Regions from separate parts of the Microbulbifer zhoushanensis genome, predicted to be linked through region 1. Evidence: riboswitches for the same ligand, from Rfam matches in the RefSeq annotation. Region 1 holds a riboswitch; the other holds the start of a gene.

What was found. Region 1 has a riboswitch for molybdenum cofactor ahead of moaA (GTP 3',8-cyclase MoaA). Riboswitches for the same ligand answer to the same signal wherever they lie in the genome.
Region 2: it holds a riboswitch for molybdenum cofactor, as region 1 does, so the genes downstream of both, moaA (GTP 3',8-cyclase MoaA) here and moaA (GTP 3',8-cyclase MoaA) in region 1, are expected to answer to the same signal.

Annotation. Positions count from the first base shown of each region.
Region 1 covers NZ_JAJSAO010000003.1:36,584-52,341, forward strand. Annotated here, with positions in the region: gene moaB (molybdenum cofactor biosynthesis protein B) at 1-205, opposite strand, end outside; gene mobA (molybdenum cofactor guanylyltransferase) at 198-872, opposite strand; gene moaA (GTP 3',8-cyclase MoaA) at 875-1,843, opposite strand; molybdenum cofactor riboswitch at 1,832-2,040, opposite strand; gene LVD10_RS06440 (ANTAR domain-containing response regulator) at 2,703-3,287, shown strand; gene LVD10_RS06445 (CmpA/NrtA family ABC transporter substrate-binding protein) at 3,284-4,354, shown strand; gene LVD10_RS06450 (NarK family nitrate/nitrite MFS transporter) at 4,577-6,043, shown strand; gene LVD10_RS06455 (bifunctional protein-serine/threonine kinase/phosphatase) at 6,133-7,812, shown strand; gene nirB (nitrite reductase large subunit NirB) at 8,103-10,643, shown strand; gene nirD (nitrite reductase small subunit NirD) at 10,738-11,133, shown strand; gene LVD10_RS06470 (nitrate reductase) at 11,136-13,814, shown strand; gene moeA (molybdopterin molybdotransferase MoeA) at 13,904-15,187, shown strand; gene LVD10_RS06480 (VOC family protein) at 15,193-15,603, shown strand; gene LVD10_RS06485 (dienelactone hydrolase family protein) at 15,701-15,758, shown strand, end outside.
Region 2 covers NZ_JAJSAO010000006.1:350,168-365,925, reverse strand. Annotated here, with positions in the region: gene ubiM (5-demethoxyubiquinol-8 5-hydroxylase UbiM) at 1-103, shown strand, start outside; gene LVD10_RS14630 (anaerobic ribonucleoside-triphosphate reductase activating protein) at 255-881, opposite strand; gene nrdD (anaerobic ribonucleoside-triphosphate reductase) at 878-1,075, opposite strand; gene LVD10_RS14620 (ribonucleoside triphosphate reductase) at 1,135-3,234, opposite strand; gene LVD10_RS14615 (bifunctional protein-serine/threonine kinase/phosphatase) at 3,558-5,321, opposite strand; gene LVD10_RS14610 (NarK family nitrate/nitrite MFS transporter) at 5,465-6,940, opposite strand; gene LVD10_RS14605 (MFS transporter) at 7,262-8,563, shown strand; gene LVD10_RS14600 (alginate export family protein) at 8,708-9,916, shown strand; molybdenum cofactor riboswitch at 10,082-10,220, shown strand; gene moaA (GTP 3',8-cyclase MoaA) at 10,209-11,186, shown strand; gene mobA (molybdenum cofactor guanylyltransferase) at 11,189-11,854, shown strand; gene moaB (molybdenum cofactor biosynthesis protein B) at 11,832-12,374, shown strand; gene moaC (cyclic pyranopterin monophosphate synthase MoaC) at 12,379-12,873, shown strand; gene moaD (molybdopterin converting factor subunit 1) at 12,878-13,123, shown strand; gene moaE (molybdopterin synthase catalytic subunit MoaE) at 13,125-13,592, shown strand; gene modA (molybdate ABC transporter substrate-binding protein) at 13,583-14,341, shown strand; gene modB (molybdate ABC transporter permease subunit) at 14,338-15,048, shown strand; gene LVD10_RS14555 (ATP-binding cassette domain-containing protein) at 15,048-15,758, shown strand, end outside.

The sequences.
Region 1 (15,758 bases):
ACAGGGAAACCTGGGCCCGCAACTGGTAGACATCATCCGGGACGATCTTTCGCTCCATCAGGTTATGGCCTGCGGCGCGCAGTACCTCGGCCAGGTACTGGCCCGAGGTATCCGTGTCCCCGGTGCGGGTATCAGATACGGTCAGCACTGCCACATTGAGCGGCACGGGTACCGTTGCGGTAGTTTCGTTGGTGTGATCAGTCATGGATACTCTCCTGTAATTCTCGCCCACGGCCGGGGATCCCTGTTTGCGGAGATCCCAGGATACGCAGCAGCCGGCTGAATTCAGCCGGGCAATTAACATTCATTTGCCAGCCACTCTCCCCCACCGGTAACTCTGTACCGCCGAGCTGGTGAACCAGCTGTCGCAGGGAGGCGTCCCCCCGGCCGGCGGAGACATCCCGCAGGTAATCCCGGGCGTTATCGTCGAGGCGCAGCCACAGCGGCAGCCACAGGCGCTCATAACAGAGTGCACGGGCACCGTTCCCAACACCTGCACGGCACAGGGCTGCCAGCGGGGCCACTGTCAACAGCGGCATGTCGACGGGGACAGCGAGGATTGCCGGCGGTCCCGCGCCCCCAGCGGCCGGTTCCAGCACCCCGGCCAGATCCTCGGCAATCGCATGCAGCCCACTGACCGGTCCCCGCGACGAACCGATATCCGCCACCCCGCCCCAGGCTGCCCCACTGACCCTGGTAGCCAGCCAGCGAGCGGGAAACTGCCGGCGCAACTCCTCCAGATGCCCCACCGCACGCTCTAACAGCGTTTCTCCGCCGGGCAGCACCATCGCCGCCTTGTCCTGCCCCATGCGACGGGACCCTCCGCCAGCCAGCACCACGGGGCAGATAATACTGGTACGTGTATCGGCCACGATCAGCCCCCCAGCATTGACAGGTTACGGGTTGCGCCGACCTGTTCCTGCTGCAGGTAGTGGCTCGGTTCCTTGGCACCGATTTCCCGGCGGATCCTCTCCGCAAGGGCAGCACTGTCGCCGGCAGCAATTTCGGGATAGAGGTCAATGCCGTGCTCGGCGAACAGGCACAGGTGCAGGCGGCCCTGGGCGGACACCCGCAGCCGATTGCAGCTATCGCAGAAATCTTCGCTATACGGGGTAATAAAACCGATACGGCCGAGGTAATCCGGGTGACGATATTCGCGGGCAGGCCCGGCATCCCGTGGCCGCTCTACCAGTTGCCAGCCATCCCGCACCAGTTCCCGCTCCACGGCGTCACCACGAATATGGTTGCTGGCAAAAAACTCGCGATTGTCACCGGTGCGCATCAACTCGATAAACCGCAATGTCACCGGCGTATGCCGCAGCCAGCCCAGGAACTCACGCAGGCGCCGGTCGGCGCCGCCCTGCAGCAACATGGCGTTCACCTTTACTTCAAGCCCCAGCGCCCGGGCCTGCTCGATACCGCGCAGTACCCTCGGCAGGCAGTCATGCCCGGTAAAATCGGCAAACTCCGCCGGGTCCAGCGTGTCGATGCTGATATTCAGCTGGTCGAGGCCGGCGTCACACCACTGGCCGATCACCCGTGGCAGCTTGTAGCCGTTGCTGGTCACCGCGACCCGGCGGATACCCGGGGTGGCCTTGGTGGCGGCAATGATTTCCGGGAGGTCTGCACGCAGGGAGGGCTCACCCCCGGTCAGCCGCACTTTCTGCGTACCGAGGCTGGCAAACGCGCGCACCACGGTCGATATCTCCGCAGTGCCCAGGTGGGGGGAATTGTCCGTCGCCTGGTACCCTTCGGGCAGGCAATAGTCGCAACGGAAGTTGCAGACATCTGTGACGGACAGCCGCAGGTAATAGAACCTGCGCCCATGGTTGTCTGTAAGCATCAAACGCCTTTCCAAGTCAGCGAGCCCGCAGGGATTGCAGGCTCTCGGGAGGCCGGAGGATTTCTCCGCCGACCCTGGTGGCCCGGCCAGTGTGGAAGTTCCGCCAACTGGTGGCCACGGCCCGACTCCCCTATCCAGCCCCGGTACTCATGGGCTGGGCCGGACTTAGGGAAACGGGCTCGGTGTTTGTGATCGGTATCAGTGGTTTTATTGTCCTGCTCGGGACGCTCTCTCCTGTCAGGATTGTTTCTGTTTCCGGAAAAGGCGCTCCCGAAGTAAATATTCCCAACAAAAGGAAATATCCGGTTTCTTCGATTTACCTCTCCCGGCGAATTCACGGGGTGCCGGCAATTCCACAGGCAGCCACCCGATCCATAGCACGCAAGCTTTATGCCATAGATCGGCCAGGCCCGGCCAGCCGAGTGGCGCCCCAATACCCGCACAAAGCGAACTTGCCTGTTACGGTATCCCCGGCGCGCATCTGCGAGTGCCCACTCCCGGGTCACCGCACGCGCCATACCGGACGGCTCGCACCAAAAAAACACTTTGCAGGCAGGCTGGCACCAAAACGGCGCAAACTGCCCCGGGCCAATACCCAAAATAGCACGGGGCTTCACGCACGGACCATGGCATTTAGTGCTTTGCCCTAATTGGTATGATTCTTGATTGCCAATACCACAGGCAACGGGGCCCGGCGATAACAGGATTTATCGCCGGGCTTTTTTGTGGGTGCCTGCCCGGCCCAGCCTCCCGCAGTAACAGCCGGTGCGGTCTGGCACTGCGCTTGCACCGATTTAACCAGTGACACCCGGAACCAGAAAGACTCAAGCGACAAGACGGTGAGACAACAGCAGGTCCAATGAACGACCCCCTTGGCATCATGCTGGTCGACGACCAGCCAGAACGAGCAGAAATGGTCTGCCGGCAGCTCCGCGCTGCCGGTTACCGCCTGCTCGTGCACCTGAATAGTGCTGCCGGCCTGCTGCAACAGGTGGATAACCATCGTCCGGATATTGTCCTGATCGATATTGAGTCACCAGACCGGGATATCCTGGAGAGCCTGTCGATCATCAATCGACAGAACCCCACCCCGGTGGCCATGTTCTCCGCCCGCGGGGGCGCTGACTTTATTACCAGTGCTGTGGAGGCCGGAGTCAGTGCCTATATGGCCGAGGGACTGAGTGCCGAACGCGTGACACCGGCGATCGAGATCGCCATGGCGCAGTTTCGCAGCTACCAGCAGTTGCGCGCATCCCTGGAGCGGACCCAGCAACAACTGCATGAACGCAAGACCATCGAGCGTGCCAAGGGCCTGCTGATGGCAAGGAAAAACCTCGATGAACAGGCGGCTCACAAGACCCTGCGCAACCTGGCCATGAACAGCAACTCCACCATGCTCGCGGTGGCGGAACAGATCATTAACCACTTACAGTCCCAGTCATGACCCCAGCCTCACCACTGCACCTGGAAAAGCGACATATCAAACTGCTGTACCTGCGGCTGACCGACAGCGCGCCGCTGGTAGTAGCGCAGGAGGAGGGATTTTTTGCCCGGTTTGGCCTGACAGTGGAACTGCAGCGGGAAACCTCCTGGGCGACTCTGCGTGATCGCCTGATCAGCGGCGTCGCCGATGGTGCAGCCATGCTCGCCCCCATGCCGCTGACCCTGTCACAGGCCCTGCCCCAGTGCGAGGAGCAACTACTGACCGGCCTGATCCTGAGTTGCAACGGCAACGCCATTACGCTTTCGCAGAACCTTTTCGAGTCACTCGGACTGGGCAACGGTGGGGGCGATAGCAGCACCACCGGTGCGGCACTGCGGGACTACCTGCATGCACAGCCCGCGTCGGCCCCGCCACTGAAACTGGCGACGGTTTATCCCCACTCCAGCCACACGCTACAGCTGCGCCACTGGCTACGCCTGGCCGGTATCGATCCCGACCGGGACCTGCAGCTACATATCCTGCCGCCGGAACAGATGGTAACGGCACTGCAGCGGGGTGATATCGATGGTTACTGCGTGGGTGAACCCTGGAACACCATTGCCGCACAACGGGGACTGGGCGTAATCGTGGCAGCCTGCAATGCCCTGCTGCCGGCCATGCCGGAGAAAGTGCTTGCCGTTACTGCGGGCTGGCACACCAGGCACCCACAGACGCACCTGGCCCTGCGCGCCGCATTGCTGCAGGCCTGCACCTGGCTTGGCGACCGCGCCCAGCGACGTGATGCGGTGGCGCTGCTCGCGCAACAACACTACCTGGACCTGGATGCCGACAGCCTGGCCCCCTCACTGAATGACCAGCTGCACTGTCAACATGGCCAGCCCCCGGCAGCCAATCCCGGCTGGCACCTGTTTGCGCACACCGACAGCGACTGCGGGCGCCCGACCCGGGAAAAGGCAACGCAACTGCTGGAGCTATGCGGCAAGTTCTCACCGGTGTCCCCGCAAGCTGCCGGGGCTTTCCGCGAGGAGCTGTACCAGCAGGTGCTGGATTATCTCGGCAAGCACTGAACCCGGACAGCGTGCCCGGCAAATTGCACCGGCACCAGGAAATTAAAGCGGCGAATGCCGCTCACAGAGAAAACTAGAAACCTGGACAACGAAGTCCACCGGCCGCAGCCAAGGCTGCACCCGTGGGCTTTTTTTATGCCCGCGGCCGCGCGCGGTGTGCCATCGAGACCAGAGGATATCGACCGGCATGCCCGCATTGCACAGCGATAAGAGGAAGCAACCATGTCCAGCCAATCACTGAACCTGTTTTCATTCCGCGGGAATATACGGATTCTCCACCTCACCTGGGTGGCATTTTTCATCAGTTTTTTTGCCTGGTTTAACCACGCGCCCCTGCTGATGGCAATCTCCGACAGCCTGTCGTTAAGCCCCGGGCAGGTAAAGACGCTGCTGATACTGAACGTGGCACTGACCATTCCCGCGCGTATCGTGATCGGAATGCTCACCGACCGCTATGGCCCACGCTTGACCTACTCCATACTGCTGGCAGTTGGCAGCATTCCCTGTTTTATTTTCGCCCTCGCTGACAGCTTCGTACAGGCGGCCCTGGGCCGCCTGCTCCTCGGTTTTATCGGCGCTGGCTTTGTGGTGGGGATCCGCATGGTTTCCGAATGGTTCCCGGCCCGACAGCTGGGCACGGCTGAGGGAATCTACGGCGGCTGGGGTAATTTCGGCTCGGCGGCGGCAGCCATAACCCTGCCCACGATTGCCCTCCTGTTCGGCGGTGATGATGGCTGGCGCTACGCAATCGGCCTCACCGGCGTACTCGCGCTGGGATACAGCTTTGTGTACTACCGCAGTGTGACCGACACCCCCAAGGGATCGACTTACTTCAAGCCGCGCAGGATGGGCGGCATGGAGGTCACCAGCCGCGGCGACTTTGCCCTGCTGCTGGTGATGAAACTGCCGCTGTACGCCGCCCTGGCCCTGCTCACCTGGAAGCTATCCCCCGCGGGGGTAGCCTTGCTGGACGGAACCTGGGCCAGCCTGGTCTATACGGCGCTGGTACTCCTCTATGTCCTGGACGCCCGCCGCTGCTGGGAAATCAACCGCGAGGTACTGCAGACACCACCGGCGCCCGCGCATCGATACCAGTTCAAGCAGGTCGCGATCCTCAACCTGCTCTATTTCGCCACCTTTGGCTCTGAGTTGGCGGTAGTCTCCATGCTACCGCTGTTTTTTTCCGAAACCTTCAGCCTCGACCCGGTGCGGGCCGGGCTGCTGGCCTCCGGATACGCCTTCATGAACCTGGTGTCCCGCCCGGTGGGCGGCCTTTTCAGTGACAGGTTCGGTCGCCGGGCCACGCTCCAGGTCCTGGTACTGGGCCTGATGGCGGGTTACCTGGCGATGAGCCAGATCGACAGCACCTGGCCACTGCTACTGGCCGTGGCCGCCGCCATGGGCTGTTCCTTTTTCGTGCAGGCCGGTGAGGGTGCGGTCTTCGCCGTGGTGCCCCTGATCCAGCGGCGCCTTACCGGGCAGATTGCCGGCATGACAGGCGCTTACGGCAATGTGGGGGCAGTGTTTTACCTGACGGTATTGAGCCTGGTTTCCTACGAGGCCTTCTTCCTGGTGATTGCCGCCACCGCGCTGGTGGGCTTTGCCGTGCTCCTGCTGATGGAGGAACCGCAGGGGCAGATGGCGGAAGTGCTGCCGGATGGCAGCGTCTCACTGATCGATGTGACCTGAATACCATGCCTTCCGCGACCGACACGCACGTCCCGCAAGGCACAGACAGCCGAGCCAGGGCGGATGACAGGCGGCAGGAAGCGCTGGTCATGACCAGCGCTTCCTGTGCCGGACGGCGGGTCCATAACGATGATGCATGTGCGGTCTGTGCGCCCAGTGGCTCCGCACGCCTGTTCCGCGGAGCCCTGGCAGCGGTCGCAGACGGGGTTGCCAGTGCCGAAGCCGGCGGTGAGGCGGCGCGCGCGGCGATCAGTGGGTTCCTGTCCGACTACTACAGCACGCCCGAAACCTGGTCCGTCAAACAGGCGGCCGCGCGGGTGCTGCACGCACTGAACAGCTGGCTCTACCGCCAGGGCGGCGGCAGCCGGGAACTCCGCCAGGGCTGGCTGACCACATTTTCCTGCGTGATTTTCAAGGGCGCCAGTGCCCACCTGATCCATATCGGCGACTCCCGTATCTACCGGTTGCGCGGCGACACCCTGGATTGCCTTACTTGTGACCACAGCCGAGCTTTAGGACGCAACCGCACCTTCCTGGCCCGCGCCCTGGGTATGGACGCCCATATTGAGGTGGACTACCGCTGTGAGCAGCTGGAGCAGGGCGATATCTTCCTGGTCTGCAGCGACGGGGTGCACGACTACCTGGCCCCGGCGCGCATCGCGACAATACTGCGAGCACAGACCGACGACCCCGCCCGGGCACTTCTGGACGCGGCGCTCGCTGCCGGTTCGGAAGACAACCTGAGCGCAGCTGTGGTCCGTGTCCGGGTGTGCCCGGAACCGGAAAGCGAGGACCTGCTGGGGCAGCGCGACAGGCTGCCCTTCCCCCCGGACCTGCGCCCCGGCAACCGGCTCGATGGTTTCCTGGTCCTGCAGGAGCTGCACGCCAGTGCCCGCAGCCAGCTCTACCTGGCCCGCGATACCGGCAGTGGTGCCCTGCGTGTCATCAAGACACCGTCGGCCAATTTTATTGATGACCCGGCCTACATAGAGAACTTTATTGCCGAGGAATGGACCGGCAGGCGGCTGGATCACCCGGGTATCGTGCGCATCTATGCCCCACCGGCGTCTCAACAGTTCCTCTACCACGTGATGGAATATGTCGAGGGCCAGAGCCTGCGCCAGTGGCTGGAACTGAACCCGGCGCCGCCAATCGAGCAGGTGCGGGAACTGGTGCAGCAACTGGTCAGTGCACTGCGACGATTGCAACGGATGGAGATTATCCACGGCGACCTGAAACCCGAGAACATCATGATCTCCGCCGACGGACGCCTGAAGCTGGTCGACCTGGGCGGCGCAAATGCGGCAGGACTCAGGGAGCACCTGCACCATCGCAGCGACCGGGTCCCGGGAAGCAAGAATTATATTGCTCCCGAATACTTTCTCGGCGATGCCGCCAGTCACCGATCAGACATTTTTTCCCTCGGGGTAATCACCTATGAGTTGCTCACTGGCCATTATCCCTATCGCGAGCGAGCAGGCGACCGGCTTTACCGGCTGCACAACTACAGCGCGCTCCACTATCGGCCAGCCAGGAATCACCGCCCGGAGTTACCGTTGTGGATCGACAGGGCCCTGCAGAGGGCCTGCCATCCCAACCCCCGTCATCGCTACGCGGCCCTGTCGGAGTTTGTCCACGACCTGCACACACCCAACCCCGAGTTCACCCACGCGGACAGCGCGCCACTGATGGAGCGCAACCCGCTGCTGTTCTGGCAGCTCGTAGCACTGCTGTTACTGCTCTCGCACCTGCTGCATTTCCTGCAGTGACAAACCGGAACAAAACCTTGCGCAACACCCTGCCGGCACCAACACGGTGCAACCCGGCCGCCCCTGCACCAGCTTGCCGCACACCAGTCACAGGCAGCAGCGGCAAACCCGCATAAACCGGTGAGACGCGTTTGGCACAATCCTTGAATCCCTGATTACACCAATACAGAAAATCCCTTACGAGGCAACGGCGCCTGTACCCTTCGGCAGAAGGGGTAGAGGCCGTGCCTACACCACCCTCCCCGCCCCACCCTGCCGGATCATTCAGAGACAACACGGCAGGAACTCACATGGTTGAACCGCGGGCTAAGCAAAAACTAATCGTTATCGGCAACGGAATGGTGGGCCACCATTTCCTTGAGCAGCTGGCTGCGCGCCCCGAGAACGCACTGTTCGAGGTCACCGTCTTCTGCGCCGAGCCACGACCGGCCTACGATCGCGTGCACCTGTCTGAATATTTTGCCGGCCGCAGCGCCGACGACCTGGCGCTGGGCAGGATCGACCAGTACCGCGACTGGGGCTACGACCTGCTACTGAACGATGCCGCAGTCTCCATCGACCGGGAAAAGCGGACCGTAACTTCCGCCAGCGGTGTGGAGAAAACTTATGACCGCCTGATCCTGGCCACCGGCTCCTACCCGTTCGTACCACCGATTCCCGGCCATGAGCACGGGAAATGCTTCGTTTACCGCACGCTTGAGGACCTGGACGCGATTCGCGCGGCCAGTGAAAACGCCACCACCGGCGTCGTTGTCGGCGGTGGCCTACTGGGGCTCGAAGCTGCCAACGCGCTGAAAGAACTGGGACTGGAAGCCCACGTAGTGGAGTTCGCCCCGGGCCTGATGGGTATCCAGCTGGATGAGGGCGGTTCCGGACTGCTGAAAGACAAGATTGAGGACCTGGGCGTAACTGTCCACACCAGCACCGCTACCGAACTGATCGAGGAAGTAGACAGCGGTCGCCTGCGTATGCAGTTCAAGGATGATCGCGAACTGGTCACCGACCTGATCGTTTTCTCCGCCGGTATCCGCCCCGAAGACAAGCTGGCACAAGCCGCCGGACTGCAACTCGGTGAGCGCGGCGGTATCGTGATCGATGAATCCTGCCGCACATCCGACGGGAATATCTTCGCCATTGGCGAGTGTGCGCTGTACGAAAACTTCATCTATGGCCTGGTGGCTCCCGGTTACACCATGGCCCGCAATGTGGTCTCCCTGCTCTGCGGTGAGGAGGCCAGCTTTACCGGTGCCGACATGAGCACCAAGCTTAAACTGCTGGGCGTCGAGGTAGGATCCATCGGCGATGCCCACGGTCGCGCCGAGGGCGCCGCAGCAATCACTTTTGTCGACGAACAGAGCGGCATCTACAAACGCATAATTACTGACGGCGACGGCAGGAAGCTGCTGGGCGCCGTGCTGGTGGGTGACACCGGCGACTACGACCAGCTGCTGCAGTATCACCTGAACGATATCGACCTGCCGGAGCACCCGGAGCAACTGATCCTGCCCGCCGCGGACGGCGACGCCCCCACACTCGGTGCCGGGGCACTGCCCGCAACCGCCACCATCTGCTCCTGCCACAATGTCAGCAAGGGCCAGATTGTCGATGTGGTGCAAGGGGGTTGCTGTTCACTGGGTGAGGTCAAGGATGTCACCAGGGCATCTACCGGCTGCGGTGGTTGCTCCGCGCTATTGAAAAACGTTGTCGACGAGGAGCTCGCGGCACTGGGCATGGAGGTCAACAACCACCTGTGCGCGCACTTTGAATTTACCCGCCAGGAGCTGTTCCATATTGTCCAGGTGGAAGAAATCCGTACGTTCGAGGACCTGTTGCAGAAGCATGGCAGCGGTCGCGGCTGTGAAATCTGCAAGCCCACCGTGGCCTCCATCCTCGCCTCCCTGTGGAATGACCATATCCACCACAGGCCCCATGTGGGCCTGCAGGACACCAACGACACCTTTATGGCCAACATGCAGAAGAACGGCAGCTACTCGGTGGTACCGCGGGTACCCGGGGGCGAAATCACCCCGGACAAGCTGATCGTGCTGGGCCAGGTGGCCAAGAAATACGACCTCTACACCAAGATCACCGGCGGCCAGCGCGTCGACCTGTTCGGTGCCCGGCTGGAACAGTTACCCGAGATCTGGCGGGAGCTGATTGAGGCCGGCTTCGAAACCGGGCACGCCTACGGCAAGTCACTGCGCACGGTGAAGTCCTGCGTGGGCAGTACCTGGTGCCGCTTCGGGGTACAGGACAGTGTTGCCATGGCCCTGCATATCGAGAATCGCTACAAGGGATTGCGTTCACCGCACAAGATCAAGATGGCGGTATCCGGGTGCACCCGCGAATGTGCCGAGGCGCAGAGCAAGGATGTGGGCGTAATCGCCACCGAGAATGGCTGGAACCTGTTTGTCTGCGGCAATGGCGGCATGCGCCCGCGCCACGCGGACCTGTTCGCCACCGACCTGGATGACGAGACCCTGGTGCGCTATATCGACCGCTTCCTGATGTTCTATGTCCGCACCGCCGACAAGCTGCAGCGCACTTCAGTGTGGCTGGAAAACCTCGAGGGCGGGCTCGACTACCTGCGTGAGGTCATCATTGACGACAAGCTGGGCCTTGGCGAGGAACTGGAGGTGCAGATGGCGAACGTGGTCGGCACTTACCAGTGTGAATGGAAAACGGCCATCAACGATCCGGAGATGCTCAAGCGCTTCCGCCAGTTTGTGAATACCGACGAACCGGATGAAAAAATCGTTTTCGTGGAAGAGCGTGGCCAGCCACGACCCGCCCGTGAAGAAGAGGTCGTAAAGATCGCCGAGCCCGCTTGAGCGCGGCTGTTTTCCAGCAAACTGCACCAAAACGGCGCAATTAAATTAATTTTCGAATTTTGCTGCACAATCATTGCATTCTGGAGTATAAATAATGACAGAAGTTGCCATAACCCCCACTCCATGGCAGCCGGTCTGCCAGCGATCAGACCTGGTTGCCGATTCAGGAGTGTGTGTTCTCGTAGGCGATGTTTCTGCGGCCGGGCCATTAGCGCCCCGCAGGAGCATCGCCTTATTTTTTATTCCCCATGCCGAGCAGCAGCTCTACGCCATCGACAACTGGGACCCGATCGCCGGTGCCGGCGTGATTGCCCGGGGCATAATCGCCGAGGTCGATGGTGAACTGACGGTTGCCTCGCCCCTCTACAAGCAGCATTTCCGCCTGCGCGATGGCCAGTGCCTGGAGGATCCGGGGATCCGCCTCGACACCTTTGCTGCCGCATTTGATGGCGATACCGTCGTCATCGCCAGCATGCCGGACTCGCCCTGACCATGGCACCGCGGGAGCTTCTCCGCGCGCACCGGACGTGCACCACCTGTCCCTACTGCGGCGTGGGTTGCGGGGTGGCCGTAACCCGTGAGGCAGGCGACGACGGCGAAAACACCAGTGCCTGCGGCGATGAGCAGCACCCGGCCAACCTGGGGCGATTGTGCGTCAAGGGCTCGGCACTGGCAGAGACACTGGGTGAGCGGGACCGGTTGTTGAGGCCGCGCCTGCGCGGCGCAGATTGCGACTGGGAGACCGCCATGGACTTTATGGCGGCGCGCTTTGCCGAAACCATTGCCGAGCACGGCCCGGACTCGGTCGCGTTCTACCTTTCCGGGCAGCTGCTCACCGAGGACTACTATGTTGCCAACAAGCTGATGAAAGGTTTCATCGGCAGCGGCAATGTGGATACCAATTCCCGCCTGTGCATGTCCTCGGCAGTGGCCGCCTACAAGCGCGCCCTGGGTGCAGACGCCGTTCCCTGTAATTACGAGGACCTGGAACAGGCCGACCTGGTGGTGCTGGTGGGCTCCAATGCTGCCTGGACCCACCCGGTGCTGTTCCAGCGCATGCAGGCGGCGCAGACGAGGCTGGTGGTCATTGACCCGCGCGGCACCGCTACCAGTGATATGGCAGATATGCACCTGGCCATTGCCCCGGGCAGCGACGCGGCCCTGTTCAGTGGCCTGCTCAACTACCTGGCGACAACCGGTTGCCTGGACCGCGAGTTTATCAACCAGCACACCAGCGGTTTCGAGGGAGCGCTGGCCGCGGCAGCTGACTGGCCGCTGGAAAAAACCGCCCAGGCGTGCGGCCTGCATACCGGGGAAGTGCGGGCATTTTTCCAGGCGTTCGCTGAGACCGACAGGACCGTCAGTTTTTACTCCCAGGGCGTCAACCAGTCCAGCAGCGGCACCGACAAGAACAACGCAATTATCAATTGCCACCTGGCCACCGGCCGTATCGGCCGGCCCGGCTGCGGCCCCTTTTCGATTACCGGACAGCCCAACGCCATGGGCGGCCGTGAAGTGGGAGGCCTGGCCAATATGCTCGCCGCGCATATGGATTTCCGCGCCGACCATATCGACCGGGTCGGCCGCTTCTGGCAGGCGGAAAATATCGCCCGGCGACCGGGCCTGAAGGCGGTGGACCTTTTTCGCGCGGTAGAGTGCGGCGAGATCAAGGCCATCTGGATCATGGCAACCAATCCCGCAGTAAGCATGCCCGATGCCGGCCGCGTCACCCGGGCACTGCAACAGTGCCCGCTAGTGGTGGTGTCCGACTGCGTCGCTAATACTGATACCGCGCGCTGTGCTGACCTGCTGCTGCCGGCCACCACCTGGGCGGAAAAGGACGGCACCGTCACCAATTCGGAGCGCCGTATATCCCGGCAACGCAGCTTCCTGCCCGCGCCCGGGGAGGCCCGGCACGACTGGCAGATCATCTGCGACCTGGCGGAACGGCTCGGCCACGGCGACGCGTTCCGCTACCAGAAGCCAGTGGAAATATTTCGCGAGCACGCCGCCCTGTCCGGGTTCGAGAACCGGGGTGAGCGGGCCTTCGATATCTCTGCGCTGGCCGGGATTACACCGCGCCAATACGACCAACTGGCACCGCTGCAGTGGCCGGTCAACCGGGACAACCCCGCCGGAACTCCACGTCTGTTCACCGATCGGCGATTCTTTACCGACTCCGGCCGCGCCCGCTTCGTGACTATTGAACCCCGCGCACCTACCCAGCGCCGCAGCGAGTCGTTTCCCCTGTGGCTCAATACCGGTCGCCTGCGCGACCAGTGGCATACGATGACCCGCACTGCGCGCGCCAGAAAATTGCTGGATCATACCGAGCTACCAGAGCTGCGACTGAGCCCGGCGGATGCCAGCACTTACCAGGTCGAGGATGGCCAGCTGGCGGAAATTGCCAGTAGCCACGGCCGGATGCGCGCACGGGTGCTGGTCGATGCATCGCAGCGGGCCGGTGAACTGTTTGCACCGATTCACTGGAGCGAGAGCCTGGCCGGCCTCAGCCGCGTCAGCGCACTGGCGGGGGCGGTGACCGATCCCCATTCCGGACAGCCCGAATTCAAGCAGGTGCCGGTACAGCTTCACCCGCTCAGGGCAAAAGCTTACCTGAGCCTGGCCTGCCCCCCTGCCACTGCCGCCCGTGTCGGTGGCCTGATGGAGGACATGACGGCCTCTGGTGAGCTGCTGCACTGGTACCGTGTTCCCTGTGAGGGCGGTGATCGCTTCGAGCTGGCCCTGTCGCTGCCGACAGACTGTCGCGCTCTGGCCCGGCAGCTGGTTCCCGAAGACAGCGTGCCACTGCGCTGGCAACGACTGCAGCTGCTGCAGTCGGAGCGCTGGCTGGTGCATACGGATACCCTGCAACTGCTGCTGTTCAGTGCCAGCCACTGGCGCCAGCTGCCGGACCGCAGGGCAATGGAACGATGGCTACTGCAACCGCTGCCCGATCAGCCGGCTCAGCTGTTGCGACGGGCTGCGCCGGCGTCCGCGATGGTCTGCAGCTGCATGCAGGTTTCCCGGGAGCAGATCGAAACTGCAATCAGTGACGGCGCCGCCAGCGTGGAAGCACTCGGCGAGCAGCTGGGCTGTGGCACCAATTGCGGCTCCTGCAAGCCCGAGCTCGCGGCACTGTTGCGAGCGCAGGCCCGGGATGTTGCCTGACCCATCCACCAATTTTCTTTTTCCGGCAATCGCGCTAAGGTCATGGGAAGAGCAGAATAAAGCCGTAACCCTGAGAAGCTGACAGTCCCATGACCATCGATTCCTGCCTGACCACTGGCCTGATTACCGTAGAGCAGGCGCGCGAAGCACTCCTGCAGACCATTACCCCGCTGCGGGAAACCGAAACCCTGCCGCTGGGCGAGTGCTGCGGCCGCGTGCTGGCAGAGCGCGCGCCGGCACAGGTTGACCTGCCCCCCTGCGACAATTCGGCCATGGATGGTTATGCCCTGTGCGGCGAGGCGCAACGCTATGAGCTGGTCGGCAAGAGCCTGGCCGGCCATCCCTTCACTGGCACCCTGCTCGCCGGCCAGTGTGTGCGCATCACGACCGGCGCCGCCCTGCCCCCTGGCGCCGACCGGGTGGTGATGCAGGAGCACGCCCGGGTTCATGGCGACGCTCCCGGAGATTCGGCGCCTGGACAAATACTGGTCCCCGAGACGGTTCCCGCCGCCGGCAGCCATATCCGCCGCCGGGGCGAGGATGTCCGCTGTAGCGATACGCTGGCGGCACCGGGCCGGGCAATCACCGTGCCGAATGTTGCCCTGCTGGCGGCCGCCGGTGTAAGGGAGCTGGTAGTGATGCGCCCGGTGCGCGCGGCGCTGCTGTCCGTGGGCGACGAGCTGCGACCACCGGGAACCCCCGCTGCAGATCTCGGCCCCGGCGAAATCTACGACAGCAACCGTATCGCCCTGGACGCGGCCCTGCGGCAGCTGGGTATCGAGACCATCGATATCGGCTGCCTGCCAGACTGTCCCGACAGTATTCGCGCCGCTTTCGAGCGCGCCCGCGACTGTGCCGATATAGTCATCACCAGCGGCGGGGTGTCGGTGGGTGAAGCCGACTATACCCGGGCGGTACTCGAGCAACTGGGGCAACTGGACCTGTGGCGACTGGCGATCAAGCCGGGCAAACCCTTTGCCTTCGGACGCTTACCGAAAGCCGGGGGCGAGACGCTGTTTTTCGGCCTGCCGGGCAACCCGGTCTCCGCCCTGGTAACCCTCTACCAGCTGGTCCTACCGGCGCTGGAAAAGTTGCGGGGCGTTGCCGACAGCGAGCGGCGGGCACCCTTCCAGAGCCGTGCACGCCTGCTCAACCCGATTCGCAAGTCACCGGGACGGACCGACTACCAGCGCGGTTTCACCTACCGCGACAGTGATGGCCTGCAGGTGGTGGAAAGCACCGGCATACAGGGCAGCCATATCCTGTCGGGACTCTCCCGCGCCAACTGTTTTATCGTGCTCGCGCGGGAAAGCGGCGACCGCGACACCGGTGACTGGGTCACCATCGAGCCCTTCCGGCCGCCCCTGGGATAGCCGATATGTTCCGTATCCTGCAGATCGACCATGTTGTCCTGCGCGTGACCGACCTGGAAGCAATGCGGGATTTTTATGTCGACGTACTGGGTTGTGTCCCGGAGCGGGAAGAGCCGCACATCGGCCTCTACCAGCTGCGCGCGGGCAGCAGCCTGATTGACCTGGTACCGGTGGACAGTGAACTGGGACGTGCGGGCGGAACAGCCCCCGGGCGGTCGGGCCATAACCTGGACCACCTGTGCCTGCGGATCGAGCCATTTCACGCCGCCGCCCTGGTCCGCCACCTGCGTGCCCGGAATATCGAACCGGGCCCGGTTGAATACCGCTACGGCGCCGGTGGCCAGGGACCCTCACTCTATATACGCGACCCCGAGGGCAACACGGTGGAGCTGAAGGGAAACGTAACTGAGAGCTAAGATAAACGCTGCACAGGGGTTGAGACTGCCAGGGTTTGCCGCCTATATTCCCCCGGTGGTAAACCGCCAACTGCACATTCAGAACAGGAGAGCCCGAATGCACAGTGAAACCGTGGAGTACACAGTCGATAGCGAATCTTTCACCGGTTACCTTG
Region 2 (15,758 bases), on a different contig from region 1:
CGATGACCGCGCCCCGGCACGGCTGCTGCGCAAGGCTGTACTCCGGGTGAGTAATCACTTTACGCCGATCCGCCGGGCGGTCACCTGGCAGTTGACCCGCTAGATATTCCCGTCAATTGACGGCGGTAGTACCACCCCTGCCGTCACCGATAGTTTCCGGTTGCCAATACAGCAGTGCAGCTGCCGGGAGCAATTAATTGCCCGGGAGCAGAAACACTCCCGGGCAGGTTTTGTCGCCGCTGGCGGTTCCCCGCTCAGTGGGGCAGTCGCAGCTCCTGGTCCAGGCAGCGTTCGGTATTGCAACCCTGCACCACCAGGTCGGAGATTCCCAGGTCGGCAAGCCTTCGCCTTACCTCATCGAGTTCGGCATCACTGGTAAGCTGCGGGTGCCGGGTGAGGCGCACCTGCAGTGGGATGCCTGCCTCGGCGAGCAACCGGGCGCTGTCCCAGGAGGTGGCCCCGCTTTTTTCCACGCCGGTGATAGCGGGATAATTTTCAGGTAATGCCTTGATATCGAGGCCCACCCAGTCGAGATGCGGCAGCAGTCCCTGCAGTCGCCGCGGGTACATGCCGGCGGTGTGCAGTCCCACCTTGAACCCCAGCTCCCGCACCTGCGTCATCGCGCTTTCCAGTGCCCGCTGCGCGGTGGGCTCGCCGCCGGAAAACACCACGGCATCCAGCAGCCCGCTGCGCCCGCGAAGAAACGCCAGCAGTTTGCTCCAGCGATACGGCGTCGGCGCCCGGGCGGGCAGCAGCTCACTGTTGTGGCAGTAGCGGCAGCGCCACGGGCAGCCCTGGCAGAACACCACGGCTGCCAGGGCCCCCGGGTAGTCGATGGCGGTAAAGGGCGTAAAGCCACCGACCCGCAGGGACTCACTCACGGATTAATGGCCACTGTTGCAGTACCCGTTGCGGGTGTTTTCCCGTTGTCAGCGACGAAGTACTGGCGTTCGCGATGCTCCGACTGCTTGCCCGGATTCCAGAAGGACACCGGCCGGTGATAACCCATCACCCGGCTCCAGATTTCACAGGGGGTGCGTTCTTCATCGTTGAGCAGGTTGGTATGGTCTTGCATGATAGCTCTCCTTTCTTTCTTCTCGGGTGTCACTGTCTCCAGTATGCGGGATGTGTTCCTTACGCGGGCGCCCCGCACTGTTGCTTACCGCTCTGTTCTTTGCCGCACTGTTTTTTCGCCAGCAGCTCCTCATCACAGCGCGGGCAGAACGGGTGCTCGCCGCTCAGGTAGCCGTGTACCGGGCATATCGAGAATGTCGGTGTAACGGTGATGTAGGGCAGGCGGTAGTTTTGCAGCGCCCGCCGCACCAGCCGGCGGCAGCTGTCGGCGTCCGGCAGTTCCTCGCCCAGGTACAGGTGCAGCACGGTGCCGCCGGTATAACGCGACTGCAGTGACTCCTGCCGCGCGAGCGCCTCGAACGGATCGTCGGTAAAGCCCACTGGCAATTGCGACGAATTGGTGTAGTAGGGGGCTTCATCGCTGCCGGCCTGGAGGATATCCGGGTAGCGCTTCCTGTCCTCGCGGGCGAAGCGGTAGGTGGTGCCCTCCGCGGGTGTCGCCTCGAGGTTGTAGAGGTGGCCCGTCTGCTCCTGGAACTCGGTCATGCGCGCGCGGATATGGTCCAGCAGGCGCTCCGCCATGCGCTGGCCCTCTTCGGTGACGATGCTGTCGCGGTCGCCGCTGAAGTTGCGCAGCATCTCGTTGATGCCATTCACGCCGATGGTGGAGAAGTGGTTGCGCAGGGTTCCCAGGTAGCGCTTGGAATAGGGGAATAGGCCCGCGTCCATGTGGCGCTGGATGACCTTGCGCTTGAGTTCCAGCGAGTTGCGCGCCAGTTCCAGCAGGCGATCCAGGGCGGCCATCAGGCCCGCTTCATCTCCCCGGTGCAGGTAGCCCAGGCGCGCGCAGTTGACCGTCACCACGCCGAGCGAGCCGGTCTGCTCGGCGGAGCCGAACAGCCCGTTGCCACGCTTGAGCAGCTCCCTCAGGTCGAGCTGCAGCCGGCAGCACATGGAGCGCACCATGTTCGGGCTCAGGTCGGAATTGATGAAATTCTGGAAGTAGGGCAGGCCGTAGCGCGCCGTCATGGCGAACAGCCGCTCGGCGTTGTCACTGTGCCAGGGGAAATCGGGCGCGATGTTGTAGGTGGGGATGGGGAAGGTGAATACCCGGCCGCGCGCATCGCCGGTACTCATTACCTCGATATAGGCGCGGTTGATCAGGTCCATCTCTTCCTGCAGCTCACCGTAGGTAAAGGGCATTTCCTCACCGGCGATGACGGGCACCTGCTCGCGCAGGTCCTCCGGGCAGACCCAGTCGAAGGTGAGGTTGGTAAACGGTGTCTGCGTGCCCCAGCGGGACGGCACGTTGAGGTTGAAGATCAGTTCCTGCATACACTGGCGGACTTCTCTGTAGCCGAGCCCGTCCTTGCGGATAAAGGGCGCCAGGTAGGTGTCGAAAGAGCTGAATGCCTGTGCACCGGCCCACTCGTTCTGCAGCGTGCCGAGGAAGTTGACGATCTGCCCCACCGCGCTGGACAGATGTGCGGGCGGCCCGGACTCCACCTTGCCCGGCACGCCGTTGAGGCCTTCCTGCAGCAGCGTGCGCAGGGACCAGCCAGCGCAATAGCCGGCCAGCATGTCGAGGTCGTGGATATGGATATCACCATCCCGGTGCGCCGCACCGATTTCCGGGTCGTAGACGTGGTTGAGCCAGTAATTGGCGATCATCTTGCCGGCGCTGTTAAGGATCAGGCCACCCAGGGAATAGCCCTGGTTGGCATTGGCTGCCACGCGCCAGTCCTCGCGCTGCAGGTACTCGTCGACAGAGGCGCTCACATCCAGCAGGGTGCGGCGGTCCTCGCGCAACTGCTGATGGCGGCTCCGGTGGGCGATGTAGCCCCGGGCAGTATCCAGGTGGTTGTTGCTGATCAGTACCTGCTCGACGATATTCTGGATTTCCTCGATATCCAGCGGCGCGCTACCGTCACAGCGATGGCCAATCACCTTGCAAACCTGTGCCGTCAGCAGGTCGGCCTCGTCCGCGTCAAAGTCACTGCTTGCCTGCCCGGCCCGCAAAATGGCGCTGTGGATGCGGCGGCTATCGAACGCGGTGGAGCGGCCATCGCGCTTCCGCACCAGCAGGCCGGGCGGAATGCGGCCACTGGGCACGGCGCCGGCGGCGCTGGCTTCTGGGGTGACGGTTGTGGATGCGGACATGGGGCCTCCTGGCTGGTGAAGTTGTCGGTATGCCACCACGGTGGCTACCGAGCTAACTTGATTTTTATCATCTACATGTTGTGCCTGCGTTTTTGCTAGGCACAACATATGGTGTTCTATGTCTCGGTACAAGAGGAGCTGAGTGGCGGGGTGGCTGCACGGCTACTTACAGGCGAGGCCGTCTCTACCCCTTTCGGGGTAGTGGTAAGGCGGTCAATTCAACGGTTATTACGCTTTCTGTTTGCCCGGTGAACAAGCCGGGGAATATCTGTCCAGGGACCCACTACCCCTTCTGCCCGCGGCGGCCGGAATATAGCGGCCGGTCAATTGCCGGACGAAAACAGGGCGAGCAGTGCCAGCAGGGTGATGGCCCAGAGTCCGCACAGCAATTTCCAGAACATGGAGGCGTTCTGGCCCTGCTGATCGCTCGGGTCGTCCCGCAGGTAATCCGGGTTGGGGGTGCCCAGGTCGGTGATGAAGGCGTCCAGGGTGTGGTAGCGCTCCTCGAGATCGATGCTGCAGCCCCGTTCCAGTGTGCGATCGAACCAGATTGGCACCACGGGGTTAAACGTCGCCGCGGGGCGGTAACGCAGCTGCTCGTAATCGGCCAGCGAGCGGCACTCGTTGATGCCCTCGCCATAGGGCAGCTCCCCGGTGAACAACTCGTAGGCAATGGTGGCCAGCGCATAGATATCGCCCTGGATACCGGTGTTGCGCCCGAGAATATAGTGCGGGTCTGAATAAGAGGCGGTGCCCAGGGCGCCGGGATGTTCCAGCGGCCGGAAGACTTCGGCGCTGCCGGCAATATAGACCGAGCCGAAATCCACGATTTTTGCGCGCCCTGCACGGTCGAGCATGATGTTGGCGGGCTTCAGGTCCTGGTGAATGGTTTCCTGCTGGTGGAATGCAGCCAGTCCCGCGGCGACCTCGCGGATAATACGGAAGGCCTCGGCCGGTTTCGGAAAGCGGTTTTTCGTCATCCAGTTTTCCAGCGTGCGGCCGTCCACGTATTCCATCAGGTAGTAAAGGACTGTGCGCGGCCGCTGTTGACGGTGCACTTCCACCACGTGATCGTTCTGGATCCGCAGGCCGATCCACTCCTCCTGGATGAAGCGGTCGATATAGTGGATGTCGTCCTCATAGTTGATCGAGGGCGTCTTCATCACCAGTGCCTCGCCGGAGGCGGTATCATTCACCAGGTAGAGCTGGCTGCGCTGGGAGGAAAAGATTTCCCGCTCCACCCGGTAGCCGTCCAGGATCATGCCCGGCTCCAGCGGTGGCGGAAAAGGCAGCCGGGTGAGCTGGCGACTGTAGTCATCCAGTGTGGTTTCCGGCACCGACCTGACCCGCACGACCAACGCGGTGAGGTTATCGTCGCTGCCATTTTCCTCCGCGGCCCTGACCAGCGTCTCGGCCTTCTGCTGTTCGGTCAGGTCCGTGTTCGCGAGCAGTGTGCGGATAAACTCCGCATCCACAAAGTCGTGGACCCCGTCGCTGGTAATGAGGAAACAATCGCCACGCTCCAGTTCCACCCGCCCGTAATCCACCTGCAGGCCGGTATCCATGCCCAACGCCCGCGCCAGCATCCGGCGCCGATGGGACAGCACCACCGTGTGATCGCGGGTCAGGCACTTCAGCTGCTTCTGGCGCAGGTGGTAGATGCGGCTGTCACCGATATGGAAATAGTGCGCACTGCGGGATTTGAACACCACCGCCGAGAAAGTGCAGAGAAAGCCCTTTTCCTCCTGGGCAAACTCGTGGCTCTTGCGATAGAGCTTGCTGTTGATGGAGGCGAGGATTTTCTGCCCGGCATGGGCCGCGGACCAGGTATCGGGTGTACGGAAGTAATCCTCCACGAACTGCTGCGTCGCCGTGCTGCTGGCGAGGGCGCCTGCCTCGGCTGAGCTTACGCCATCCGCGACGGCGGCCACCGCACCCAGGTACTGTTGCAGGTGCGGGCTGGCGGGCCAGTGAAAAACACCCGCATCCTCGTTCTGGGGCTTGGGTCCAGCAGTGCTACACAGGCCGGAAGACAGGACCGGGGCGCTGGAGACTTCCGCTGGCAATGGGGCGGTTGGTGCATTCATGTCTCTTTCCTGGCGGCCAGAAGGTTACTGTGCCGGGGTGGGGTGCCGGTGTCCAGACCGCAACTGCCAGCGGTTGGGACGGCTGTACCCCGGAGACAGGAAAACGGCCCGCAGGCCGCTTCCCTGTCCGGCAATTGCCCGGGTTATTCCACACTGATCAGCTGCACGGTGCCATCGGGCAGTACTTCCGCAATCTTGCCTTTAGGCTCGTCGAGGAAGGCGCAGGCAAAAAAGATCACCGCGGCTGCGCCAGCAATGACCAGGAAGAACTGGCTGTAGCTGACAAAGGACAGGACGGTAAGGAAGGTGACGGCCCCCACGTTACCATAGGCACCGGCCATCCCCGCGATCTGCCCGGTCATGCGGCGCTTCACCAGGGGCACGATGGCGAATACGGCACCCTCACCGGCCTGTACGAAGAAGGAGCACATCATGGTGGCCGCCACCGCGGCGGGAATCCACCAGCCACCGTGGATCTGGCTCAGCACCAGGTAGCCGACGGCCAGGCCGCCTACCAGGAACATCAGGCTGCGACGGCGGCCGATCTTGTCACTGAAATAGCCGCCGGTGGGCCGCGCCACAAGATTCATGAACGCGAAGCCGGAAGCCAGCAGGCCCGCCTTGACCGGGCTCAGGCCCTCGAACGTCTCGAGAAAAAACAGCGGCAGCATGGAGACCACCGCCAGTTCGGAGCCGAAGGTGACGAAGTAGGCCAGGTCGAGAATGGCCACCTGCTTGAAACTGTATTTCTCCAGCTCCGGTACACCATCTTTAAGGTGTTCGCTGTTCACGTGCCAGATCATCCTGGTCTGCAGCGCAAACAGCACCGCCAGCAGTCCCCACATGGCATAAGTGGCCTGCTGGCTCAGCAGTGCCACCCCGGCGGGGGAGAGTTTATAGGCCAGCGCGCCCAGTGCCAGGTACATGGGCACGTTCATCAGCAGATAAAAGTAGAGGTCCCGCATACTGGTCACTTCTAGGCCACCGCTCTTTTTCGGCTTGAAGTAGGTAGAGCCTTTCGGTGTATTGCGGGCAATGTGGTAATAGATGAAGCCGTAAGTACCGGCGATTATCCCGGTCAGGCCCAGCGCGTAGCGCCAGCCGTCGTCACCGCCAAACAGTAGCGCGATAGTCGGCAGGCTCATAGCGCCGGCGGCGGAGCCGAAGTTGCCCCAGCCCCCATAGATGCCCTCGGCAAGGCCCACCTGCCTGGCGGGGAACCATTCACCCACCATGCGGATACCGATAACAAAACCGGCACCGACAAAGCCGAGCAGGAAGCGGAACAGTGCCAGTGATTCATAACTGTCTGCCGTGGCGAAACCGAGGCAGATCAGTGACGAGATTATCAGCAGGCCACTGTAAACATGCCGCGGCCCGAATTTGTCGACGAGCATGCCGATAATAATGCGGGCGGGAATCGTGAGTGCCACGTTAAGGATGAGCAGGGCCTTGACCTGTTGGCTGGAGAGGTCGAAGGCCTCCTTGATGAAGACCAACAACGGTGCGTGGGAGAACCACACCACGAAGCTCAGGAAAAACGCGAACCAGGTAATGTGCAGTGTTTTTATCTTGGGATCGCCCCAATTCAGTAGATTGAGGCCGCTCGATTCACTCATGGTTATATCTCCGGCGTGACGGGAATCGTTGGTTAAGTGGGTCTGGCCCCGATGGTATGGGAGTGGTGCCAGAGAGGAAGCGGACAAAGGGGGTAGGCACGCGGGAAAATCCGGGCAATTTTCCGATAACTTACCCCTATGGGCTAGGGCGTCTCGCCGGTAAACAACGCGAGCGGGCGCTGTTTTACCACCAAGGTGGTAGCAGTGCTTGCCTCTTCCATTTGCAGGATATTTTTGGAGGTAACACTGCAGATCGCCCCCCGGAAATACGCAGGCCGGGAAACAGTTGCCGTAAAATGGGGAAAACAACGGAGCCCGGTAATGCAATACTCACAGCAACTGGCGGGACGCGTACTTGTTCTCGCCACGGCCATGTTTGCGGCCAATTTCTCGGTATGGATCCTCTATGCCGTTCTCGGTGTCGAGTTGCGGGAGCAGTTCCAGCTCTCGGCGACCGAGTTCGGCGTGCTGCTTGCGGCCCCGATTTTCACCGGGGCGTTACTGAGGTTCCCGGCCGGGCTGCTGGTGGAGCGTTTTTCCGCAAAGAAACTGATCCTGGTCCAGATGCTGTTGCTGCTACCGGTGCTGGTCCTGCTGCCGACCATCAGCACTTTTCCGGGGCATCTGCTCGCCGGCCTGTGGCTGGGGATTTCCGGTGTCTCTTTCGTGCTGGGCATTCGCTATATCAATCCCTGGTTCGAGCGCAGGCAGCAGGGAACAGCCATGGGTATCTTTGGTGCCGGTAACGCCGGCGCGGCGATTACCCTGGCGCTGGCCCCGGCCATAGAGAGCTGGGCCGGGCGAGACTGGATAGGCCCGCTTTATGGGATGGGCCTGCTGGTGATGGTAGTCCTGTTCGCAGTGGCCGCACCGGAGGAGACCCGCTATATGCAGCGCCGGCGGGCGAGCAACCTGGCGCAGCAATTGCAGCCGTTGCGCCAACTGAGGGTCTGGCGTTACGGGCTTTATTACTACTTTGTGTTTGGTAGTTTCCTGGCATTGCTGCTGTGGCTGCCGCACTACTACCTTTCTGTCTACGAGGTATCCCTGACCACTGCCATGGCCCTGACCCTGGTGTTCGTGGCCCTGTCGAGTTCTGTGCGGGCGCTGGGAGGCTGGTTTGCCGACCGCTACGGTGCCCGCACGGTGAACTGGAGTGTCTTCTGGACCTGCCTGGTATGCCTGTTCTTCCTGAGCTACCCGCCGACCAGCATGACAATCCATGGGGTTGAAAGGGATGTGGAGCTCAGTATTGAAGTGAGTATCGAATTGTTCACCCTGCTGCTGCTGGTGATCGGTATAGCCCAGGGCTTCGGACGCGCCTCGGTATACAAGGCGCTCCATGACAACTTTCCCGGGCATATGGGCAGTGTCGGGGGGACCGTGGCGACTATCGGCGCCTTTGGCGGCTTCACGCTACCAGTCATGTTTGGTATGGCGCAGGATTTAGTGGGTATTCACAGTGCGGCCTTTATGCTGCTCTACGGAGTGCTCGCACTGTGCATGGTGGTGATGTACCTGGCGATCCAGAGAGAGCGTTATCAGCAACGACTGCAGTTCGCGCGGCAGCATAACTTCCTTCACGACGATACCGGCACCGGAGGGGCTCTTTCCGTAGAATGACTCCGCTTACCGATTTGGTGGTAACCGGTGGGGCGAGTGGGTGGTAGGAAATTTCAGGGGGTGAAAAAGCGGTGGATTTTCCCGGTGCGCAAAGGGGTGTAACTTGCTCCCGATCCCGATCACCCAATCGCATAGGAAAAGCGGATGAATACGCAATATCTACCGAAATTAATGGGCGTTCTAGTTCTGGGTGCTTGCAGCAGCCTGGCAGTGCATGCGGCAGAGGAGGATAGCGGCGCGACCTCGATGGCAGACGCCCTGGGTTCCGGAAGCGTGGGGCTCAACCTGCGTTACCGGGTCGAGGGCGTCGATCAGGAAAACCTGGAGGAAAATGCCATCGCCTCCACCCTCAGGTCGCGCCTGACCTGGGAGAGTGCGGCTTACCACGGATTTTCCAGCCTGCTTGAATTTGATGATGTCTCAGTGATCGGCGATGGCGATTACAATTCCACTACCAATGGCAACGCCCTCTACCCGGTGGTTGCTGATCCCTCCGGGACTGAAGTCAACCAGGCCTACCTGCAGTACCGCGGCAAGTCCTCCATAGCCACCGCCGGCCGGCAGCGCATCAACCTCGATGACCAGAGATTTGTCGGTGGGGTGGGCTGGCGCCAGAACGAGCAGACTTACGATGGTTACCGTTTCCAGTATGGCCAGCCTGACAGTTTCCAGCTCGATTACAGCTACATATACAACGTCAACCGGATTTTTGGCGAGGACAGCGTCAATTCCGACTTCCGGGGCGCTATCCAGCTGCTTCACGCCGCCTACCCGGTAAACGAATCCCATAAGCTGACGGCGTTTCTCTACGAGCTGGACCTGGACACGGTGGTCAACGCCTCGAGCCGTACTATCGGCGTGCGGTACGAGGGTGCATTCGGGCCTGTCTCAACCCGGTTGAGCTACGCCACCCAGTCCGAGACCGGCGACAGCACCCTCGAGTACAGAGCGGAATACTACCTCGCCGAAGTGGCCGCCAGCATCGGCCCGGTGCAGCCGAAAATAGGCTACGAGGTGCTCGGCAGCGATGACGGAGCGGCCTTCACCACGCCGCTTGCCACCCTGCACAAGTTCCAGGGCTTCGCCGACAAGTTCCTGGCGACACCGGCCGACGGGATCGAGGATTTGTATGTCGGGGCCAGTGCGAAACTCGCCGGTGGAAATTTCGGAGTGACCTATCACAACTTTGGCGCTAACGCCTCGTCCCTGGATTATGGCGAAGAGTGGGATGTCAGCTACGGCCGCAAGATCAATGACCAGCTCTCCGCACTGGTGAAGTACGCGACCTACAGTGCCGATGAGTACGGCGTGGATACTGACAAAATCTGGCTGATGCTCACCGCCAGCTTCTGATAACAACAGGAAACCGTTTCCCCGGCCAGGCGTCGGGGCTTTTTTTACTGTTGCCCCCGGGCGTCCGGGTACGGAACCCCGCTATCGTCGATTATCGAAACGTACTTGCCCCGGGAGGAGTACCACCTTTGCCCCAAGCAGAAACCTGTCGCGCTGGTACACTGGCAACAGTTTAAACACCGAGTCCCGCTGCCTACACGGCCTCAGCCGCAAGGTGCCGGGACCGTGGCCGGAAAGGCCACCAGGGTCACACGGGAAACCGGGTGGCCTCCCGACTTTGGAAAGGCGTTTAATGTTACAAGATAGCTATGGCCGCCGGTTTTATTACCTGCGCCTGTCCGTGACCGACATCTGCAACTTCCGCTGCAATTACTGCCTGCCCGACGGGATTGGCTGTGGGCGATCGCTCGAGGGTGAAAACCCCCTCTCCGTGGCGGAAGTTGACACCGTCGTCCGCGCCTTTGCCTCGCTCGGTACCGAAAAGGTGCGCCTCACCGGCGGCGAGCCCTCCCTGCGCCGCGACCTCGACTCACTCATTGCGGCAGTGCATGACTGCGATGGCATCCGTCGCGTGGCAATCACCACCAATGGCTATCGCCTGCCATCCCAGATAGACGGTTGGCATGCGGCCGGGCTCGACCAGTTGAACGTGAGCGTGGACAGCCTGGATCCCGCGCAATTCCAGCGGATTACCGGTCACGACCGCCTCGAGAAGGCCCTGGCCGGGATCGACCGCGCCCTGGAGCTGGGTATCCAGACCAAGGTCAATGCCGTCCTCCTGCGTCAGCACAACCTCGCCGGTTTCGACCAGTTCCTGGACTGGGTCCGGCAGATGCCGGTGACCCTGCGCTTTATCGAACTGATGCGCACCGGCGACAACCGTGAGTTCTTTGCCAGCAACCATGTCTCTGGCACAGATATTGAGTCCCGACTTGTACAGGACGGTTGGCAGCAGGTGGTGCGCGCTCGGGATGCGGGTCCGGCCCGGGAGTATTACCACCCGGATTACGCCGGCCGTGTCGGCCTGATCACCCCCTATAGCAGTGATTTCTGCGCGAGCTGCAACCGGCTGCGCATGTCTGCGCAGGGCAAGCTGCACCTGTGCCTGTTCGCCGACGCGGGCTTCGACCTGCGCCGGGAGATCGCCGCCGGCGATGCGGAGGCCCTGGCCGACCATATCCGTGAACTGATTGGCGGCAAGAGCGCGGGTCACGAGCTGCAGCGCGGACTGACCGGCGCCACCCGCAACCTGGCAATGCTGGGGGGATGAACATGGCAACTACACAACAGAGCATCGGCGTGGTGCTGGCGGGCGGGCGCTCCAGCCGCATGGGGCGGGACAAGGCCCTGCTGCCCACTGCCGGTAACCGCACCTTCCTCGACCACGCCTGTGCGCTGCTGCGTGAGCTGCCCCTGGCCCAGGTGGTTGTAAGTGGTGCCCGGCCCGGCGGTGTCCCCGACCTGGTCCCCGGCCGGGGACCGCTGGGGGGACTGCACGCTGTTGCCAGTGCCACCAAAGCGCCAGCGGCGCTGGTGATCCCCGTCGACATGCCGCTGCTCCCGGCAGGAGCGCTAGCCCGTTTGCTGCATGCCGGCGTCGAGAGCGGCCGCGCCAGCTACTTCGGCGACTATTTCTTCCCGCTGTGGCTGCCGCTGGACACCGGGTGCCGGGCCTACCTGCAGCGCGCGGTGGAAGGGGATGCGCCCAATGCCGTGGGTGCGCTGCTGCGGCACCTGGGGGCTCTTTCCCTGCCGGGCGCGGGCGACTGGTGCCACAACGTCAATACGCCGGCGGACTACTACGCCCTGCCAGGTAGCGCACTGCCGGGCAGCGCCCGGTTCGTGCATCCAGTGGCTGAAGTCGGGTGCCCGAAAAGAAATTCCCGATACCAATTTTCCGAGAGAGTACTGAACAATGGCCGGACACGCTTCCACTGAATTCATCCCGCTCAATATCGCGGTGCTGACCGTTTCGGACACCCGCACCGAAGAGACCGATACCTCCGGCGGTTACCTGCGCGAGGTTCTGCAGGGGGCCGGTCACCAGCTGGCCGACCGGCGGATAATCCCGGATGACGTCTACCAGCTGCGCGCGGTGGTTTCCGCGTGGATCGCCGATCCGCAGGTGCAGGTGGTCCTGGTGACTGGCGGTACCGGCTTCACCGAGCGGGATTCCACGCCGGAGGCACTGCAGCCCCTGTTCGACAAAACGGTGGACGGTTTCGGCGAGCTGTTCCGGCATATCTCCCTGGGGGATATCGGCAGCTCGACGGTCCAGTCGCGGGCCCTGGCGGGGCTCGCCAACCGTACCCTGGTGTGCTGCATGCCGGGTTCCACCGGCGCCTGCCGCACCGCCTGGGAGGGCATACTGGAGCAGCAGCTGGACGCGCGTCACCGGCCGTGCAACTTCGTGCCGCACGTGGATTTCCAGCGCCAGAACTGTGCGACCCGGGGATAATGCCATGAGCCACCTGACCCACCTGAACGAGCGCGGCGAGGCCAGCATGGTCGATGTCACGGCCAAGGAGATCACCGACCGCAGTGCGCGGGCGCAAAGCAGCGTAACCATGAGTGCGGACGCATTTGCACTGTTGAGCGAGGGCGCCCACCGCAAGGGGGACGTGCTGGCGGTGGCGCGCATCGCCGGCATCCAGGCAGCCAAGCGCACCGCGGACCTGATTCCTCTGTGCCATCCGCTGGCGCTGACCAAGGTGGCCGTGGAGTTCGAGTTGTGCCCGGAGGATCATCGGGTAGACATCTCCGCATTTTGCCGACTGGCCGGGCGTACGGGTGTCGAAATGGAAGCGCTGACCTCGGCCTCGGTGGCGGCGCTGACGATATACGACATGTGCAAGGCGGTGGATCCGGCGATGGTCATCGGGCCCACCCGGCTGGCAGAGAAAACCGGCGGCAAGCGGGGCCACTGGCAGCTCGCTGATGCAGGCATGCAGGAGTAACGACATGATCAAGGTTCTGTTCTTCGCGCGACTTCGGCAGCAGCTCGGTATGGGTGAACTGCGGCTCGAGGACTTTTCCGGCACTGTGCGCTCGCTGTGCGCAGTCCTCTGCGAGAAGTATCCCCAGTGGCGGGAACACCTGGATGACGATGCTATCCGGGTGGCGGTGAACCAGGAACTGGCAGACAGCGACGCAGCCGTCGCCGCCGGTGACGAGGTGGCCTTCTTTCCCCCGGTGACCGGAGGCTGATATGGACCGCATCGATGTACGCGAGGCCCCCCTCGATGTGGCCGCCGAATACGCGGCCCTGCAGCAGGCGAATACGGCCGATGGCGCCTGCGCGATGTTTGTCGGCTCGGTGCGGGATTTCAATGCCGGCAGTGCGGTCGGCGGCCTGGCCCTGGAGCATTACCCCGGCATGACGGAGAAAAGCCTGCGGGCTATCGTCGCAGATGCACGCGGGCGCTGGCCCCTGGGGCGGGTTAACCTGGTCCACCGGGTAGGTCCCATGCAGGTGAATGACGAAATCGTCTTTGTCGGGGTCACCAGCCCCCACCGCCAGGCGGCGTTCGCGGCTTGCCAGTACATCATGGACCGGCTCAAGACCGAGGCGCCGTTCTGGAAGCGCGAAACCGTTCGGCGGGCCTGCGGTGCTGAGGAAGAGCGCTGGGTCGAGGCCCGGGCCAGTGACCAGGCGGAGCTGGAAAAGTGGGGCTGATACGTGCGCTGGCCGTGCTGGGGGCGCTGCTCGCGCTCGCGCTCCCGGCCGGGGCCGACGACTGCCGGCTGAAGGTGGCGGTGGCCGCGAGTTTCCGTCCCGCCCTGGAAACGCTGTTGCCGGAATTCGAGGCCGCCACCCGCTGTCGTGTCGTGCTGACCAGCGGCAGTTCCGGGGCGCTTTACCAGCAGGCCCTGCACGGCGCGCCGTTTGACCTCTTCCTTTCCGCCGACCGGCAACGCCCCGGCTTGCTGGAGCGGCAGGGCAGGATTGTGCCGGGCAGCCGCCGCACCTATGCGCGGGGCCTGCTGGCGCTGTGGCTCCCGGATACCGGGGGGGGATCGGAGGCGCTGCTGCGGCGCTGGCGGGATACCCTGGTGCTGGCCGATCCCGAGGTGGCGCCCTTCGGGGTCGCTGCCAGGCAGGTGCTGCAGTCGCTGGGGCTGTGGGAGGCCGGTGGCGCGCGGCTGGCGCGGGCCCACAATGCCGGCCATGCTTTCATGCTGCTCGAATCCGGGCACGCCCGACTCGGCTTTGTCGCCGCGAGCCAGATGACCGCGGCCGGCCGTAATAATGTCTGGCTGATACCGCAGGATCTTTATGAGCCGATTGAACAGCAGCTGGTGGTGCTCAGGCACGCTCGTAGTCCCTCAATGGCAGAGGCCCTGGCAGACTTCCTGGCCAGTGATGACACCCGCCAGCGACTGGTGGCCCTGGGTTATGGCCCCGGGGCGGGGAAGGGCTTATGAATCTTGATATTGCCGACCTGGGCGCGCTGTGGCTGACCCTGCGCCTCGCTGCAGTAACCACAGCGCTGTTACTGGTTATTGGTGTACCGCTGGCGTGGAAACTGAGTCACTGGCAGAGTCGCTGGCGCCACGCGGTGGAGGTGATCATCACCCTGCCGCTGGTATTGCCGCCTACAGTACTGGGCTTCTACCTGCTGCTGGTGCTTTCGCCGAACTATGCGCCGGGAAGCTGGCTGGCGGAAGCGCTGGGACAGCCGCTGGTGTTCTCCTTCACCGGCCTGGTGATAGCGTCGGTGATCTACTCCCTGCCATTTATGGTGCAGCCGCTACTCGTGTCCTTCAGCCAGCACGGCGGGCGGCTGACCTCTGCCGCCGCGGCTCTCGGCATGCCGCCGCTGGCGGCATTGCTGCGGGTGCTGTTGCCGGCCAGCCGCCCGGCAATCATCAGCGCCTGCGCCCTGACCTTTGCCCATACCCTGGGGGAATTTGGCGTGGTGCTGATGATCGGCGGGGCCATTCCGGGTGAGACCCAGGTAGTATCGGTTGCACTCTACCAGCATGTGGAGGCGATGGAATACGGTGCGGCCCACCGCCTGGCGCTCCTGCTGGTAGTGGTCACCACGGCACTGTTACTGGTCGCCCGCTGGCTGGGGCGCAGCGCGGTAGTGAAAGACCGGGACGTTCCTGTAATGGGGGCGCTGGGCTGATGGATCTGGCACTGTCATTCCTGCGTCCGGCGGCGCGTCATGGGTACGGCGAGAAAACCGGCACGCGGGGGCTGGCCGTCGAGGGGCTGGTTACCTCACTGAATACCACGACGCCCTGGCAGCTCGCCCTTCCGGCCAGGGGAACCTTCGGCTTCAGCGGTCCGTCCGGTAGCGGCAAGAGCACCCTGCTGGCCGCGCTTGCCGGACAGCGCGCCTGTTCGGGCCGGGTGAGCTTTGCCGGCATGTGCTGGCAGGAAGGCACCTGGGGACTTGCTGCCCACCAACGCGACCTGGTGCTTGGCTTCCAGGATGTACGCCTGTTTGCCGGGCAGACCGTTGCCGACAACCTGGCCCTGGCCCATCGCTACAGTCGCCGTCGACTGGCACACGAGGAGCGGGCGGGGTTGATCGAGGCATTCGGGATCGCACCGTTACTGGGGCAGCCGGTTGAGCAGCTCTCTGGCGGTGAGGCCCAGCGGGTGGCACTTTTACGCCAGCTATTCAGTAATGCTGCAGTGCAGCTCTACGACGAGCCCCTGTCCGCGGTGGATCGGTCACAGGTACTCCGTGGCCTGATCCCGGCGCTGAGAGCTTTCTGGGCCAGAAACCCGGCACTGGTGATCTGGACCAGTCACGATTTCAATGAAATCCAGCTGCTTGCCAGCCACTGCCTGTGGATGGAGGAGGCCGCACTGCGTGGACCCGTCGCC